2 regions of the Frankia sp. RB5 genome follow, and region 1 is predicted to be linked to the other one. Evidence: riboswitches for the same ligand, from Rfam matches in the RefSeq annotation. Region 1 holds a riboswitch; the other holds the start of a gene.
The links. Region 1 has a riboswitch for cyclic di-AMP ahead of AC6EXY_RS10405 (C40 family peptidase). Riboswitches for the same ligand answer to the same signal wherever they lie in the genome.
Positions count from the first base shown of each region.

Region 2: another riboswitch for cyclic di-AMP. It lies ahead of AC6EXY_RS11200 (transglycosylase family protein); the one in region 1 lies ahead of AC6EXY_RS10405 (C40 family peptidase).

Region 1 covers NZ_JCBATA010000015.1:120,049-127,114, reverse strand. Annotated here, with positions in the region: partial or broken gene AC6EXY_RS10425 (DUF6444 domain-containing protein) at 299-511, shown strand; gene AC6EXY_RS10420 (C40 family peptidase) at 882-1,847, opposite strand; gene AC6EXY_RS10415 (BlaI/MecI/CopY family transcriptional regulator) at 2,265-2,654, shown strand; gene AC6EXY_RS10410 (M56 family metallopeptidase) at 2,651-3,577, shown strand; cyclic di-AMP (ydaO/yuaA leader) riboswitch at 3,810-3,966, shown strand; gene AC6EXY_RS10405 (C40 family peptidase) at 4,110-5,072, shown strand; gene AC6EXY_RS10400 (hypothetical protein) at 5,343-5,510, opposite strand; gene AC6EXY_RS10395 (hypothetical protein) at 5,984-6,412, shown strand; gene AC6EXY_RS10390 (PLP-dependent cysteine synthase family protein) at 6,627-7,066, shown strand, end outside.
Region 2 covers NZ_JCBATA010000017.1:49,134-56,199, forward strand. Annotated here, with positions in the region: gene AC6EXY_RS11185 (adenylosuccinate synthase) at 85-1,368, opposite strand; gene AC6EXY_RS11190 (DUF3151 domain-containing protein) at 1,551-1,991, opposite strand; gene AC6EXY_RS11195 (transglycosylase family protein) at 2,052-2,777, opposite strand; gene AC6EXY_RS11200 (transglycosylase family protein) at 3,458-4,138, opposite strand; cyclic di-AMP (ydaO/yuaA leader) riboswitch at 4,146-4,360, opposite strand; gene fbaA (class II fructose-bisphosphate aldolase) at 5,464-6,501, opposite strand; gene AC6EXY_RS11210 (DedA family protein) at 6,848-7,066, shown strand, end outside.

The DNA.
Region 1 (7,066 bases):
CGGTGGTTCTCACCGCCAGCCCTGTCTCACCGCCGAACGCGACAGACTGTCCGGCACCGCGAACTACCGGCTTCACTTTCCCGCTTTCCCGCCGATGGGCTTCCATCAGCGGGCCCAGGCGGATTCTGGTCCGTCACGCTGTACGGCGAGGACGTAGCTGTTCAGCTGGGGTCACGGGTTGTGGCTGCCTGTTCGCTGGATCTTGTTCTGTGATCGCTCTGGCGGTTGCGTGACGGTGGGCCATGATCGCTAGTTTTTGGGTGTGGCGTCCAGCGACCGACCGACGTACGACGAGCTCGTGCGCCTGCTCGCGGACCGGGACGCGACGATCGCCTCGCAGGCCGCGCTGATCGCCGAGCAGGCCGAGCAGCTCGCGCGGGCCACCGGGCTGATCGAGCAGCTGGCTGGGCGGGTCGCCGAATTGGAACGCCAGGCGGGCAAGGACAGCTCGACATCGTCGAAGCCACCGTCGTCGGACAGCCCGTACGCGAAAAAGGCACCGAAACGAAGGCGTCGCGATTGAGGGCCGACCGCGTAGGGGTCGCCCAGCTGGGCAGCGACATCCGCACCCAGATCGAAGGATTCACTGGCCCCGTCTGAAGGTGGTCCTCAGCTGAGGCCGCGAGCCCGTAGCGAGGGCGTTCGCGGTAGGCCGACCGATTGGGCCTGTGTGCCCCGATCCGCAAGTGGGACACAGGACTGGCCGGTCAGGGATCGACCTGGCAGTCGAGCTGGATCCTCAGCGGAACAATCTGTGTGCTTCGCAGCCGGGCCTTGCGGTCGGGTAGGCGTAGAGAACGCTGCTGCGTTCCGCAGGGCAGCGCGCCGTGGCTGCCGCGCTCGGGGCGCCGGGCCAGTCACCAGTGGACGGGCGAAGCGTGTCAACTGACCCGGCCGACGTAGTACGTGCTGGAGTAGATGGGTTGCAGGTTGATGGTGCGCCCCGACTGCGGCGCGGCCCACATGTAGCCGTTGCCGGCGTAGATCCCCATATGGGTGATGTTGCCCGGCGTTCCGAAGAAGATCAGGTCTCCGGGCTGCTTGCCGGATTTTGGTATCCGGATCGTGGCCTGGAACTGTTGCTGGGCGGTACGTGGCAGATTCCGGCCGAGCTGCCGGTAGACGTACTGGGCGTAGCCCGAGCAGTCGAAGGCGTAGGGTCCCGCCGCCCCCCAGACGTAGGGTTTTCCCTTTTGCAGCGAGGCGAGGTAGACGGCTTTCGCGCCGATCCCGCTCGCGGGTACTTCGGTCACCACCGATGGTGTGCCCGCGATCGAGGTTGCCCCGCCGGCGTCGGCGGAGGCTGACTGCGGGCTCGAAGCGGTGACGGTGACCGTGGTCGCGTCGGCGAGCGAGGGGCGCAATGCGTCGGAGCCGTCGAACACGGCGGTGAGGGTGGTGGTCGACAGCAGCCGGGCGGAGATGTATGCCTCACCCGCGCCGTTGGTCCGCAGCCGGGCGGTGGTGGTCCACTTCGGGCCGTCGACCACGGCGATCCGCACCGTCTCCCCGGCGAGCGGCGTTCGTCCGTCCGCGGCGACCACGCGCACGGTGAAGATCACGGGTGCGTTCGGGTTGATCGCGGGGTGATCGGGAGTGATGGACAAGGCGGTGAAGCCGGACGCCGGCGTCAGATCCGCGATCGCGCCGGCGAGGGGCGCAGCCTGGAGATGCGGGGCGGGTGGGCGCGAGCCGGTGACCAGGTCAGCCGTGGTGACCGGCATGGTGGGCACGGCCGGAACGTTGTCGGAGGTGGCCAGGGCGAACCCGGTGGACGCGGCGGCGAATCCGCCGGTGGTCATCATCGCGACGGTGGCGGCCCGGCGCTGCGCTGGCGTGAGCCGCATCCCCCGCCGACTGAACCGACCGGCCTGACGCAGAGGGCTGAGTTCCCGTGCAAGTGTGCTGTCCTGCGCTGGATGGCCGCTCCTCGCGGTTCGATCCACTGAAAATCCTTCCTTCGCCCCATCTGGCCCTAGCTACTATGTCATGTAGCAGATCGGGTGAGAATGGGCGGCTCGGGACGAGGCGGTCTCGGGGCGGGTGGCGCATCGAGCGCCCCCCGAGCGCCGGCCGTGAGGTTGTGGGGTCGGTCGATGCCCCTCGCCGAGGCGGTATCGCCAGGTGCCAGAGACTGAGAGCGCATTGGCGCGGCGGTCGTGCAGGCGATGCGGATTGCGCTTTCTGGTGCGGGCTCGGGCGTCGGCGTAGCGGATCGCTGCCGTGCGGGTGGGATGGGACGTGCGGACGGGAGAGGAACGGGCGTGGTGGAACAGCTCGGTGATCTGGAGGCCGAGATCATGGATCGGGTGTGGTCGGCCCGGGAGCCGGTGGCCGTGCGGGACGTCCGGGGGCTGCTCGACCGGCCGCTGGCCTACACGACGGTGATGACCGTGATGGACCGGCTGTACCGCAAGGGCTGGCTGACCCGGGAGCGGTCGGGGAGGTCGTATCTCTATCAGCCGGCGCTGAGCCGCAGCGCGTACACGGCCCGGATGATGAGCGAGGTGCTCTCGGGGGCCGAGGACCGGGGCCTGGCGCTGCTGCACTTCGTCGAGACCATGAACCCGGCGGAGTACGAGACGTTGCGCGGCGCCGTGCAGTGGCACGAGAGCCAGCGGACGCCGGGCAGTGAGAGGACGCCGCCGGCGTGATTTCCACCGGGCTGATCGCCTACGCCCTGCTCGTCACGGTCGGACTCCCGCGCCCGCTGTCCGCGGCCTCGTGGACGTCCCGCGCGCCCCGGCTGGCGATCAGCATGTGGCTCGCCGCGGCGGCATCCGCCGTCGCTACCGTGATCCTCGCGCCGCTCCTGCTGGTCGTGCCCGTTCACGCTCTCGGTGATCTGCTTGTCCTGCTGGTGCAGTGGTGCGACTGGGCGGACCATCAGCTGCCCGTACCCACCTGGACAGTGCCGCAGGCGGTGGGCGCCGCCGGCGTCCTCGGCGTGGCGCTGCGGCTCGGGTACGCCATCGTAGCCGTCACTGTCCTGCAGCGCCGGGTGCGGCGCCGCCACCGCCGCGAGATCCGCCTCGTCGGCCGCTTCCACCCGGCGCTGGACGTCTTCGTCCTCGACCACCCCCAACCCAGCGCGTTCTGCCTGCCGGGAAGGGACGCCACCGTCGTCCTGACCGCGGGAGCGCTGCACGCCCTGCCGCCCGGCGAGCTCCACGCGGTGATCGCCCACGAGCGGACCCATCTGCGCGGCCGGCACCACCTCATCCTGACCGGCGCCGCGATCCTCGACCGCGCGTTCGGGCCCGTCCCCCTCTTCGAGGACATGCCCGGCGAGCTGCGGCGGCTCGTCGAACTCGCCGCCGACGACGGCGCGACCCGCCACTGCCCCCGGCACACCGTCGCCCACGCCGTCCTGCGTCTCGCCGCCCCACCCGTGTCCGCCCTGGGCATGGGAAGCACCGCGGTCCGCCAACGGGTCCTGCGCCTGCTCACCGCGCGGGAGCCGCTTGGCGGCCCCGCCGTCGCGGCGCGGGCGCTGCTGATCGCCGCGCTGCTCCTCACACCACTCGCGGCCGTCACCATGCCCGCCCTGAGCGACCTCGGCTACCACTGCCTCTGAGATCCCGACGGTCTCCGAACCAGGCTCGGTGGGTCGACGCTCCGCGCCCGTCTGGTGGCGAGATGATCCCTCCTGGGGAGAGCGGGCCGGCTGGCCGTCCCGGCACGAGGTGGTCACCCCTCCCGCCCGTCGACCCCGGCCTACTTCTGTCTACTATGCCGTGTAGTGGTAGTTTGTCTCCGCCTAGCAGCATCGGACCGCACGCCGAGTCCTGTCCCCGGTCCGGTGCCCCCTCCACGCGCGGCCGGGACAGGAGCGGGGGAACCACGTTCCTCCGGGCGTCCTGCCTCGGCAGGCGTCCTTGGGGTGAAGCCAGCTGCCTTGATGTGCTGGCCGGGCTCCCCGCCCGAACCCGACAGCTCACCTCGTAGGCGCCCGGGAAAGGGCTCATGTGTATTCGGCCGAGATCTACTCCTCCGAAGACCAACCCGCAGGATCAGGGCGGGGACGACACCGCGCCTCCGCGTCTGCCCGTTCGCTGCTCGCACGGACCTCGGCCCGGGCGACGGTCGCCGCGATCACGACGGGCACCATGGCGATCTCAGGCATCGCCCTGGCCAGTACCCACGGGGACTCCTCTGGTGATCCGGAAACCGGGGAGACGAGGATCGCCGCCGCGGGCGCACTCGGCGCCGCGGTGGGAAGCAGGACCACCATCCCCGCGGCCCCGGCGGCGCTGGTGCCGCGCCAGGCCACTCCGTCCACCACGACCGTACGCGCGTCGGCCACAGTCGCCCCCGTCGTCGCCGACATGACGGTCGGCGCCGAGGAGCCGATCGATGTCGGATTCCGGCTGACTGACGGCACCGGCAGGGCGGTGGCCAACCAGGACATCCTCGTGCAGGCACAGTTCCCGACGGGATGGACGACGTTCAAGATTCTCCGGACAGATGGGCGCGGCTACGCCGGCTATACCGCGAGGGTCCTGACCACCACGTCCGTCAGGGCCCTGTTCACCGGGAACGACTCGTTCGGGGCCGCGACATACGGACCAGCGATCGTCCGGGTTCGCCCCGAACCGCAGCCGGCCGCGGCGTCGACCTCACCAACGCGTACGTCCGGAGGCGCAACGCGAACCTCGGTTGCCCTGCCCCAGCCCGAGCCCGAGCCCGCATCTGCCGGAGCCGTCACCGGGGCGACGAGTATCGGGGAGAAGGCAGTCTATCTGGCGTCGCTGCAGGCCGGTAAACCATACGTGTGGGGTGCGACCGGGCCCAGCAGCTTCGACTGCTCCGGTCTGGTGCAGTACATCTACCGGCAACTTGGCAAGACACTTCCCCGCACCACCGATCAGCAGTACGCAGCGACCACCCGCATCGCCCAGGGATCCGAACAGCCCGGGGATCTTATTTTCTTCGGTGCACCCGGCGGCATTTATCATGAAGGAATCTATGCGGGCGGAGGGAAGATGTGGGTGGCACCGAAGTCCGGCGACGTGGTGAAACTTGAGAAAATCTGGACGTCGTCCTACTCCGTAGGCCGCGTCCACCAGTAACACGGCCGGACGCCGCGTGGAGTTCACCGCCCTGTTTATGATCGTGATCGTCTGACAACTCGCCGGAATGCCGGTCGGTGACGTGAGACGGCCACCGCGTGATCCTCACGAGAAGCTGCACAGCAGCGTGTCGAGGGGGAATCGCGGTGGCCGTGCCACGGCCCACCCGTGCACCGTGACGTGAGGCGCTTCTTCTTCCTCACCGATCGCCGAATCGGGGGCGCTGACGCCGCACACGATCGGCAGACAGGTACTGATCCACCTCCCGCATCATTCGGCGTCGGCGTCGGCGTCGGCGTCGGCGTCGAGGTCGGTAGTCGGCACGGCCGTCGGGTTGGCCTGGTCCGCCTGCGGCTTGCGGGCCACCAGCCGTTTGACGATTCCGCGCTTGCACCGTTCGCGCCGTTCGAGCTGAAAGCCGGCCGCTTCGACCTGCACCAGCGGCCGACTCAGGAGGTGTTCGCCACCGACCCGGACTGTGATCGTTTCGAGGAGGCGCGGCGCGGCCGGACATCCCAGCTGGCACCGGCGGAAGGCCGCTGAGCGAACTCTACTTCAGCCAAGACGACCACTATCCATTCGGCCCGCTCACCATCCTACCGGGCAGGCTGTGCGCGACGGGCGGCCACCCGCAGCAGGTCCGCCGACTCGCGCTGATGGCTGTCCCTTTCCGGTGGCATCGATGGCCTGTCTACCACTTTCAGGAAAAGTAGTTATATTGGTAATCGGCGCCGGTGGCGAAGGTGCACAGGTGCCTACGTTTTCCATGCATTGGACGAGCTCCGGGGAGGCTATCCACGTCTAGACTACCTCTTCTGAGGCGGCGACAACTGTGGCCTTTGCGGTCAGGCCGGGCCCGGTGGCCTGACAGTGCTAGCCGTTCTCTCTCGGTGAGATAGCCTTACGCTGTGATGGCCAGTCGCGACAGGATGCTGGGATGGCGAACCGCCACGGCTCTTGTCCTGCTCGCGGCGCTCGCGAGCATGCTACTCTCGGCGTCGCTGTGCGGGTCTGCGGAGCACTCGGAGCGCGGCTTTGAGGCGCTGGGCGGCGCCAGCCTCGTGAGCGTGGGAGAACACCATCATGCTTCATCCGCGGTGGGCACAGAGAGCCATCATGATGGCGGATTTCATTGCCCCGACCGGATCGCCGATCTGGTTCTCTTGGGCGCCACGGGTTTGATCCCCGCTGTGGGTTCGGTGTTCGCGTTGACTGCAGCCGCCTTCCTGCTGTCCGCCCTGGTCTTGTTCGTTTCAGGCCGTCCCCGCGCCCGACTCCAGACGGTTGCTCCTGACCGCCTCCCGTGCCAGCTGGCACAGCTGTGTGTGCTGCGGACCTGATACTCGCCTCGCTTTGAGTGCGAACGTCTGATCGCCCCTCCGTGCTGTGACCCGCGTGGTCGCCGCCGCCGAAGTTGAGCAGGTGGCCTGCCGACCCCGCGCCGGCTCCTCGTCGCAGCCCTCTGACGGGGGCGCGAAAATGTGGACCGCGACCGACGAATGCGTTCGGTATTCCATCATCTCGCGATGGTCTTACTTGTGAAGGATATCCGCTATGCGGAAAACCGTTGTTGCACGTATCCCCCCGATCCCGGGTCAGTCGCTTGGTACGCCGCCGATGGCGGACTCCCCAGCGAGCGTGGTCGGCGACACGCCAGTTCTTTGGATTCCCGACGTCTGTTTCGGTAGCGCTGGCGGGTTCTGGGCGAATTTGGAGGGCCACAATCCGGGTGGTATTAAGGACCGGCCTGCCCTGCACATGGTGGCTTGTGCCCGAGAACGCGGTGAACTCGCTCCTGGCCGCGCGGTAGTCGAGTCGACCAGCGGCACGCTGGGGCTCGGCTTGGCCCTGGCAGGAATCGTCTACGGCCACCCGATCATCCTGGTGACCGATCCGGGCCTGGAACCGCTCATGCACCGCCTGCTGACCGCCTACGGCACTCGACTAGAGATCGTCGACCGGCCTCATCCGACCGGGGGCTGGCAGCAGGCCCG
Region 2 (7,066 bases), on a different contig from region 1:
CCCCACCCGCTCTTGCAGTGTGTGACCATCCAAGCCTGGATGGTAACTCTGCGTAACGCAAGTGGGGGCGGGACGTGCCTGGGCCTACACCAGTTCGTTGATGACCAGGGTCTGGTCCCGGCCAGGGCCGACGCCGATCGCCGAGACCGGCGCGCCGGACAACTCCTCGAGCGCCCTGATGTAGTCCTTCGCCGCCGCCGGCAGGTCGGCGTACGAGCGCACGCCGGAGAGGTCCTCGTGCCAGCCGGGCAGCTCGGTGTAGATCGGCTTGGCGTGGTGGAACTCGGTCTGGGTCATCGGCATCTCGTCGACGCGCTCGCCGCCGATGTCGTAGCCGACGCAGATCGGCACCCGGTCGAAGCCGGACAGCACGTCCAGCTTGGTGAGGAACAGGTCGGTCACGCCGTTGACCCGCACGGCGTAGCGGGCGATCACCGCGTCGAACCAGCCGGTGCGCCGGGAGCGGCCGGTCGTCACGCCGAACTCGCCGCCGATGCGGCGCAGCTCCTCGCCGACCTTGTCGTCGAGCTCGGTGGGGAAGGGCCCCGCGCCCACCCGGGTGGTGTACGCCTTGATGATGCCGATCACCCGATTGATCTTCGTGGGGCCGATGCCGGCGCCGGTCGCCGCGTAGCCGGCGGTCGGGTTCGACGAGGTCACGAACGGGTAGGTGCCGTGGTCGACGTCGAGCAGCGTGCCCTGCGAGCCCTCCAGCAACACGACCTGGCCGGAGCGCAGCGCCTTGTCCAGGACCAGGCCGGTGTCGGCGATGTGCGGGCCGAGGCGCTTGGCGTAACCGGCGTACTCCTCGCACACCTCGTCGAGCTCGATCCGGCGCCGGTTGTAGACCTTCGCCAGGACCTGGTTCTTCTCCCGCAGCACGAGTTCGAGCTTCTTGCGGAAGATGCCCGGGTCGAGCAGGTCCTGCACCCGGATGCCGGTGCGAGCGACCTTGTCCCCGTAGGTCGGGCCGATGCCGCGGCCGGTGGTGCCGATGCGGGACTTGCCGAGGTAACGCTCGATCACCCGGTCCAGCGCCCGGTGGTGCGGCATGATCAGATGCGCGTTGGCGCTGATCAGCAGCCGGGACACGTCGATCCCGCGGGCGGCCAGCCCGTCCATCTCGCTGAGCAGGACGCCCGGGTCGATGACGACGCCGTTGCCGATCACCGGCACGCAGTCGGCGCGCAGGATGCCACTGGGAATCAGGTGCAGCGCGTAGTGCTCCTCCCCGATGACCACCGTGTGACCGGCGTTGTTGCCGCCCTGGTAACGGACGACGTAGTCGACGGCGCCGCCGAGGAGGTCGGTCGCCTTTCCTTTTCCCTCGTCGCCCCACTGGGCGCCGATGAGGACTAGAGCAGGCACCGGGCGAGGTTACTAGGGATGACCGCCGGGTGTGGCCGGTGCGCGGATCCTTGTGCGTACGCAGCCGCAGGCCGGACCGCCTTGCTCACGCTGAGCCCGGGTTGCGGTCACTCACCGCGGCAACGGTCACGCCGCGCGGCGGCCTTCGCGCGCCCACGTGGCGCGGGTCGCCGAAGGCGTCCTCAGGCGTCGAGGCCGAGTTCGCGGGCCGCGGCCGGATCGCTGTCGGCCAGGAAGGCACGGCAGCGGTCGGCCTCCTCGGACTCGCCGATGGCGCCGGCGGCCCGGGCGAGCGCGGCGAGCGCGCGCAGGAAGCCGCGGTTCGGCTCGTGCGACCAGGGGATCGGGCCGGTGCCCCGCCAGCCGGCCCGGCGCAGCGCGTCGAGCCCGCGGTGATAGCCCGTGCGCGCGTACGCGTAGGCCTCGACGGGACGGTCCGCTTCCAGCGCCTGCTCGGCGAGCGCGGCCCAGGGTGCGCTCAGCGCCGGCGCCGCCGCGGCGACGCTCACCGGCGCCTCGCCCGCCGCGAGCGCGCCGGTGGCCGTGGCGTCCGAGGGCAGCAGCGTCGGGGGTGGCCCGGAGAACAGGTTGCGGCCCTGGCCAGGCTCGGACGACGTCGTCATGGGGTCATCCTGCCGCATGGGCGGTGACGGGCCGCATCGGGGGCGTCCCGTGCGGTGCCGTCAGGAGCGGACGCTGGCGTTCCAGAGGCTCTGGCCCACGGCGCCGGGCTGGCCGTCGTCGACCCGGGTCAGGTACCCGTAGAGCGCGGCGATGCCCTGCGACTGCGGGCCGAACTTGCCGTCGACGGTGAGCACGAAGCCCTTGTTGCGCATCGCGGCCTGCCAGACGAACGCGTCCGGGCGGACGTCGTCGCCGTACTGGGCGGACAGGACGGTGCCCTTGTAGGAGTTGTCGCCCATCTCCTGGCGGGCGCGATCCAGCGTCATCGGCGGCTCGGCCGGAGTGATGGCCTGCTCGATGACGTCGCCGCCCGAGCCGACGGAGGCCGGACCATTGTTGACGAGGCCCATCTTGCGAGAACAGGACGGCCAGGGCGACCAGCCTCGGGAGTTGTACAGCTTGGCGGCGGCCGCGTCCTGGGTGGCCGGCGCTGCCTGGTGCGGGAGGCCGGAGTAGCCGAGCCCGTGCCATGTCTGGGAGTCGAACTGGTAGGCACCGTAGAACCCGTTGCCGGTGTTGATGGAGTAGTTGCCGCCGGACTCACACTGTCGGAGCTTCGAGAAGTCATCCGCGGTGGCGGCCCCGGCGGGGGCCGCGGCGACCGTGCTGACCGCGAGCCCGCTGCCGACGATGGCCGTCACCGCACCGGTGGTGCGCAGAATGCGGCTCGCGGCCGAAGGAGCCTGCGGAGCCCGGTGTCTGCCTCCACGCCGACCTGACGGCATGCCAGTCCAATCCCGTTCGCCTGCGGGGTGAGCTGTCGGGTGCGGGCTGGGATGGCCCGGCCGGACCGGCCGCGGGTCTTCGGTGGCGGGATAACGATCTCCCCATCGAAAACGCTGGGTCGAGCCGACTTAACCCCGAGGACGTCCGAGGACGTCCGGATGGTGGGTCCCCCACTCCTGCCCTCTGCGGTGCGTTCTCGTGCGAGCCGCCTGGCCGGTGGGCAGGACTCGGCGTCCGTCCGGGCAGCCTCGCCGGGATGGCGAGTGATCGGCACTCTAGCGATACCGGCGCAGGGCACGCAAACCGGGGTGGTTCGGAGTAACCAGATGGGACGCGCAAACTGCGGGGCCCGGGGGTGCCGCCCCGCCGGGCGGCGCGGGTGTGCCCGGCGGCGCCGGCGGGCACGGGGTGGAGCGGGAGTGGCGCGGGTGCCGGCGTCGGGCAGGTGACGCCGGCCCGACCGGCCCGTTTCTCCACATGGCGCTGCGCTGCGCCGGGCGGCGGCGTGGGCCGGTCGGTTCGAGCGGAAGTGCCCCCCTGCCCGGTGCACCGGGTGGGGAACGTCGGTCCGGGGCCAGGACGCGCGTCCCCGCGTCGGCGGCCGGGTGGACCTGATGGATGGGGTGCCGCCCGGCGGCGCGCCGACCGGTCGAACGGGCGCGCTCGCGTGGCGTGGGACTCAGCCGAAGGTGGCGTGCCAGGTCGCCGGGCCGACGATGCCGTCGACGTGAAGACCCTTGGCGGTCTGCAGGGCGCGGGCGGCGGCGGCGGAACGTGGGCCGTAGTGGCCGTCCACGGCGATCGGATAGCCCAGCTGGCTCATCCGGGTCTGCCAGGCGCTCACGTCGGCGCGGTTCTGGCGGACCAGCGCGGTGGTGAGGTTGCGGGTGAAGTTCGGGCTGGTCGCCGCCGCGGGGGCCACGGTGAGCCCGCTGCGCTGCGCCGAGCGGGAGGCCTGCGCCGCGCCGCCCGAGGACGATCCACCCGCGAGCTGGTCGGCGCCCATGCCACGGCCGCAGACCGGCCACTGCCCGAAGCCGGAGCGCTGGGCGAGGCGCAGCGCGGCCTCGTCCTGGACGGCCGGCGCCGCCTGGTGCGGCAGCCCGGAGTAGCCCAGGCTGCGCCAGGTGCCGGCCGAGAACTGGTAGGCACCGTAGTAGCTGTTTCCGGTGTTCGTCGTGTAGTCACCGCCGGACTCGCACTGCCGCAAACCTGCCCAGGTGGTGGCGGCCTCCGCCGGCTGGCTGACGACGATGGAGCCGCCTACCGCCGCCGCGAGGACCGGAGCCACCATGAGGGCCCTCGTCCGGAGGCGGGTTCCGGCGCTCCATTGTCGGCCACTGGTACGTGCGTCGGACATGTGTTTGTGGTCCTTCCCCACGCCTGCGAGGTGAGCTGTCGGATTCGGGCTGGGAACTGCCCGGCCATGCCAGGGATTTCCTGGGGACGTGTGGTCGCACCGAATCACGGTCCGGTGCCCGTCGCTCACGGCTTCACCCCGAGAGCATCGAATCCTTTCGATGCTCGGAGATGGTTCCCCCGTTCCTGCCGCCTGTGGGTGAGAAATCGTCGACCGGGGGCAGGATTCGGCGTGCCGCCCGACGAATGCCGCACGTTGTTGAGCGGCACGGCGAAGACCATAACCACGCCGCCCGGCGAGTCGCCAAGCATTGAATAGGGCGCGTGAAAAAGAGCACAGTCGGCGCGCCTGCTTGAGGGGGCCATGGTGCGGCTGGTATCGCGCGTGCGCGCCCGCTCATCAACCTGGCGGCATGGCGGAGAGTGGCATTTGTACGCGCCTGATCACCCTGCTTGCCGATGGGTTATGACAAGCGGAGCGTGGTGAAGCGCACTGAATGCGTGACATGGAGGTGCTGGTGCTTGCTGGGGTCCGCGACGGCTTCTGGGAGAGATGACCCGTTACGTCGCTTCGTCCCGTTCAGCCTACCTGTGTGAGAAAAGCAACGGAAATCGGGTCGCTACTTACATTGGTGTCGTTTGGCGACCCCCTGTGTCCAGCTGAGTGCACACAGTGGCATCGGGCGCAGGAGGTGCGGGGATAGGACCAGATGCCCTCCTTGGGAGTCCGATGGTCCTGTGGGCGGAACGTCTGGGACGTGACGGTTGATCTGCAGGAAACGTGCTGGTCATGAGCGTGAACCGCCATCGGACCCGGAGTGGACCACTCGGCGAGAAACAGTGGTCCCCCAGTCGCGGCGTGCGGCTGGGGGACCGAGAGGGGCGCGCATCATATGGGACGCCGGCAGGTTCCGGGGCGTGGCGAACGGGGTCCGATGTCCGTTACGTGTGGGCTGACCGGGTGCGGGACGGGCGTCCCGCCGGGAGAACCCGGGCGGGCCCCGAATCGGCGCAGGGAACGCGAGAAGCGGTCCGTGCGCCCATCGGCGGCCGGCGTGTGGGGGTGGCCCGGCGAAATGCTCGTCCCGCGTCAGGCCGACCTGGCCTGACGCGGTCGGATCGGTCCGGACGGTGAACCCGGTGGCCTCCCGGCGGGGGACGGCCGGCCGGGCGGCCGACGGTCCTCCTCCGGGTCGTGACGGTTCCGATGGTTCATGTCCGGCGAGTGCCAGGGAGCGCGTGGCGTCGGAGTCTTCCCGCGCCCGCGCCTCCCGTCCCGGTGGTGTGTCTTCCGGGGACTGTGCCTTCCGGTGTCTTCCGGTGCCTCTAGGCCTTGCCGAGTGCGCGCCCGGCCGAGCGGAGGTCCTCGCAGGCCTGCGCCACGCGGTCCGCCATGCCCTTTTCAGCGAGCTTTCCGTAGGTGCGCGGGTCGTACGCCTTCTTCACGCCGACCTCGCCGTCCACCTTGAGAACACCGTCGTAGTTCCTGAAGGTGTGGTCCACGATGGGGCGAGTAAATGCGTACTGGGTGTCGGTGTCCACGTTCATCTTGACGACGCCGTAGTCCAGTGTTTCCCGGATCTCGCTGAGGTCCGAGCCGCTGCCGCCGTGGAAGACGAGGTCGAACGGCTTCGCCCCGGCCGGCAGGCCGAGCTTCTGGGCGACGTGCTCCTGGCCGTCGCGCAGAATCGTCGGCCGGAGTTTCACGTTGCCCGGCTTGTAGACGCCGTGCACGTTGCCGAACGTGGCGGCCAGCAGGTAGCGGCCCTTGTCCCCGGAGCCGAGGACCTCGGCCGTCCGCCACATGTCACCGGGCGTGGTGTAGAGCTTCTCGTCGATCGCGCCGACGACGCCGTCCTCCTCGCCGCCGACGACACCGATCTCGACCTCGAGGACGATGCGCGCGGCGGTCGCGTCGGCGAGCAGCTCCTCGGCGATCTTGAGGTTCTCCTCGAGCTCCACCGCGGAGCCGTCCCACATGTGCGACTGGAACAGCGGGTCGCGGCCGGCGGCGACGCGATCCTTCGAGATGGCGATCAGCGGCCGGATGTAGGTGTCGAGCTTGTCGGCCGGGCAGTGGTCGGTGTGCAGGGCGATGTTGACCGGGTAGGCCTTCGCCACGTGGTGGGCGAACTCGGCCAGCGCCTCGGCACCGAGCACCATGTTCTTCACCGTGGAACCGGACAGGTACTCGGCACCGCCGGTGGACACCTGCACGATGCCGTCGCTGCCCGCCTCGGCGAATCCCCGCAGGGCGGCGTTCAGGGTCTGCGACGACGTGACGTTGATCGCGGGATAGGCGAAGGACTCCGACTTCGCCCGGTCGAGCATTTCGGCGTAGATCTCTGGCGTGGCGATGGGCATCGTGGGGCTCCTTGTCGAAGCTGTCGGGGCGCCGATCAGCCATGTACGGCGGCGCAGTACAACCCGATCGGGCCGAAGCCCGCCGTCGGACTGTTGGTGGGCGAAGGGTATGACGGCCGGCGTCGTTCGGGTGCTCGGATGCGGCGGACGTCGCCGGGCAATCTGCCGGCACCGCGCCGAGCCGCCGGTCACGGACCCATGACCCGGCGGGGTGGCCCGCGGGGAGCATGCCGGGGATGGCCCGTCGTGGCCGGCCCGGCTCCGGCGGGGCGTGGTCCGTGACCGCGTCGCGGCGCGGCGGTGATCCCCGCACGGACGGATCGCCCGGCACACTGGAGGGGTGGATGTGGCCAGCCTGTCCGGGACGACCCTCTACGCCGTACTGTTCGCGGTGATCTTCATCGAGAGCGGGGTCCTGGTCGGCTTCTGGCTGCCCGGGGACACGATCCTGTTCGCCGCCGGCCTGGTCGCGGCGGACGGTGACGCCGGCGTCTCCATCTACGTCCTGTGCGTCGGGGTCGCCATCGCCGCGAGCCTCGGTGCGATGGCGGGCTACTACACCGGG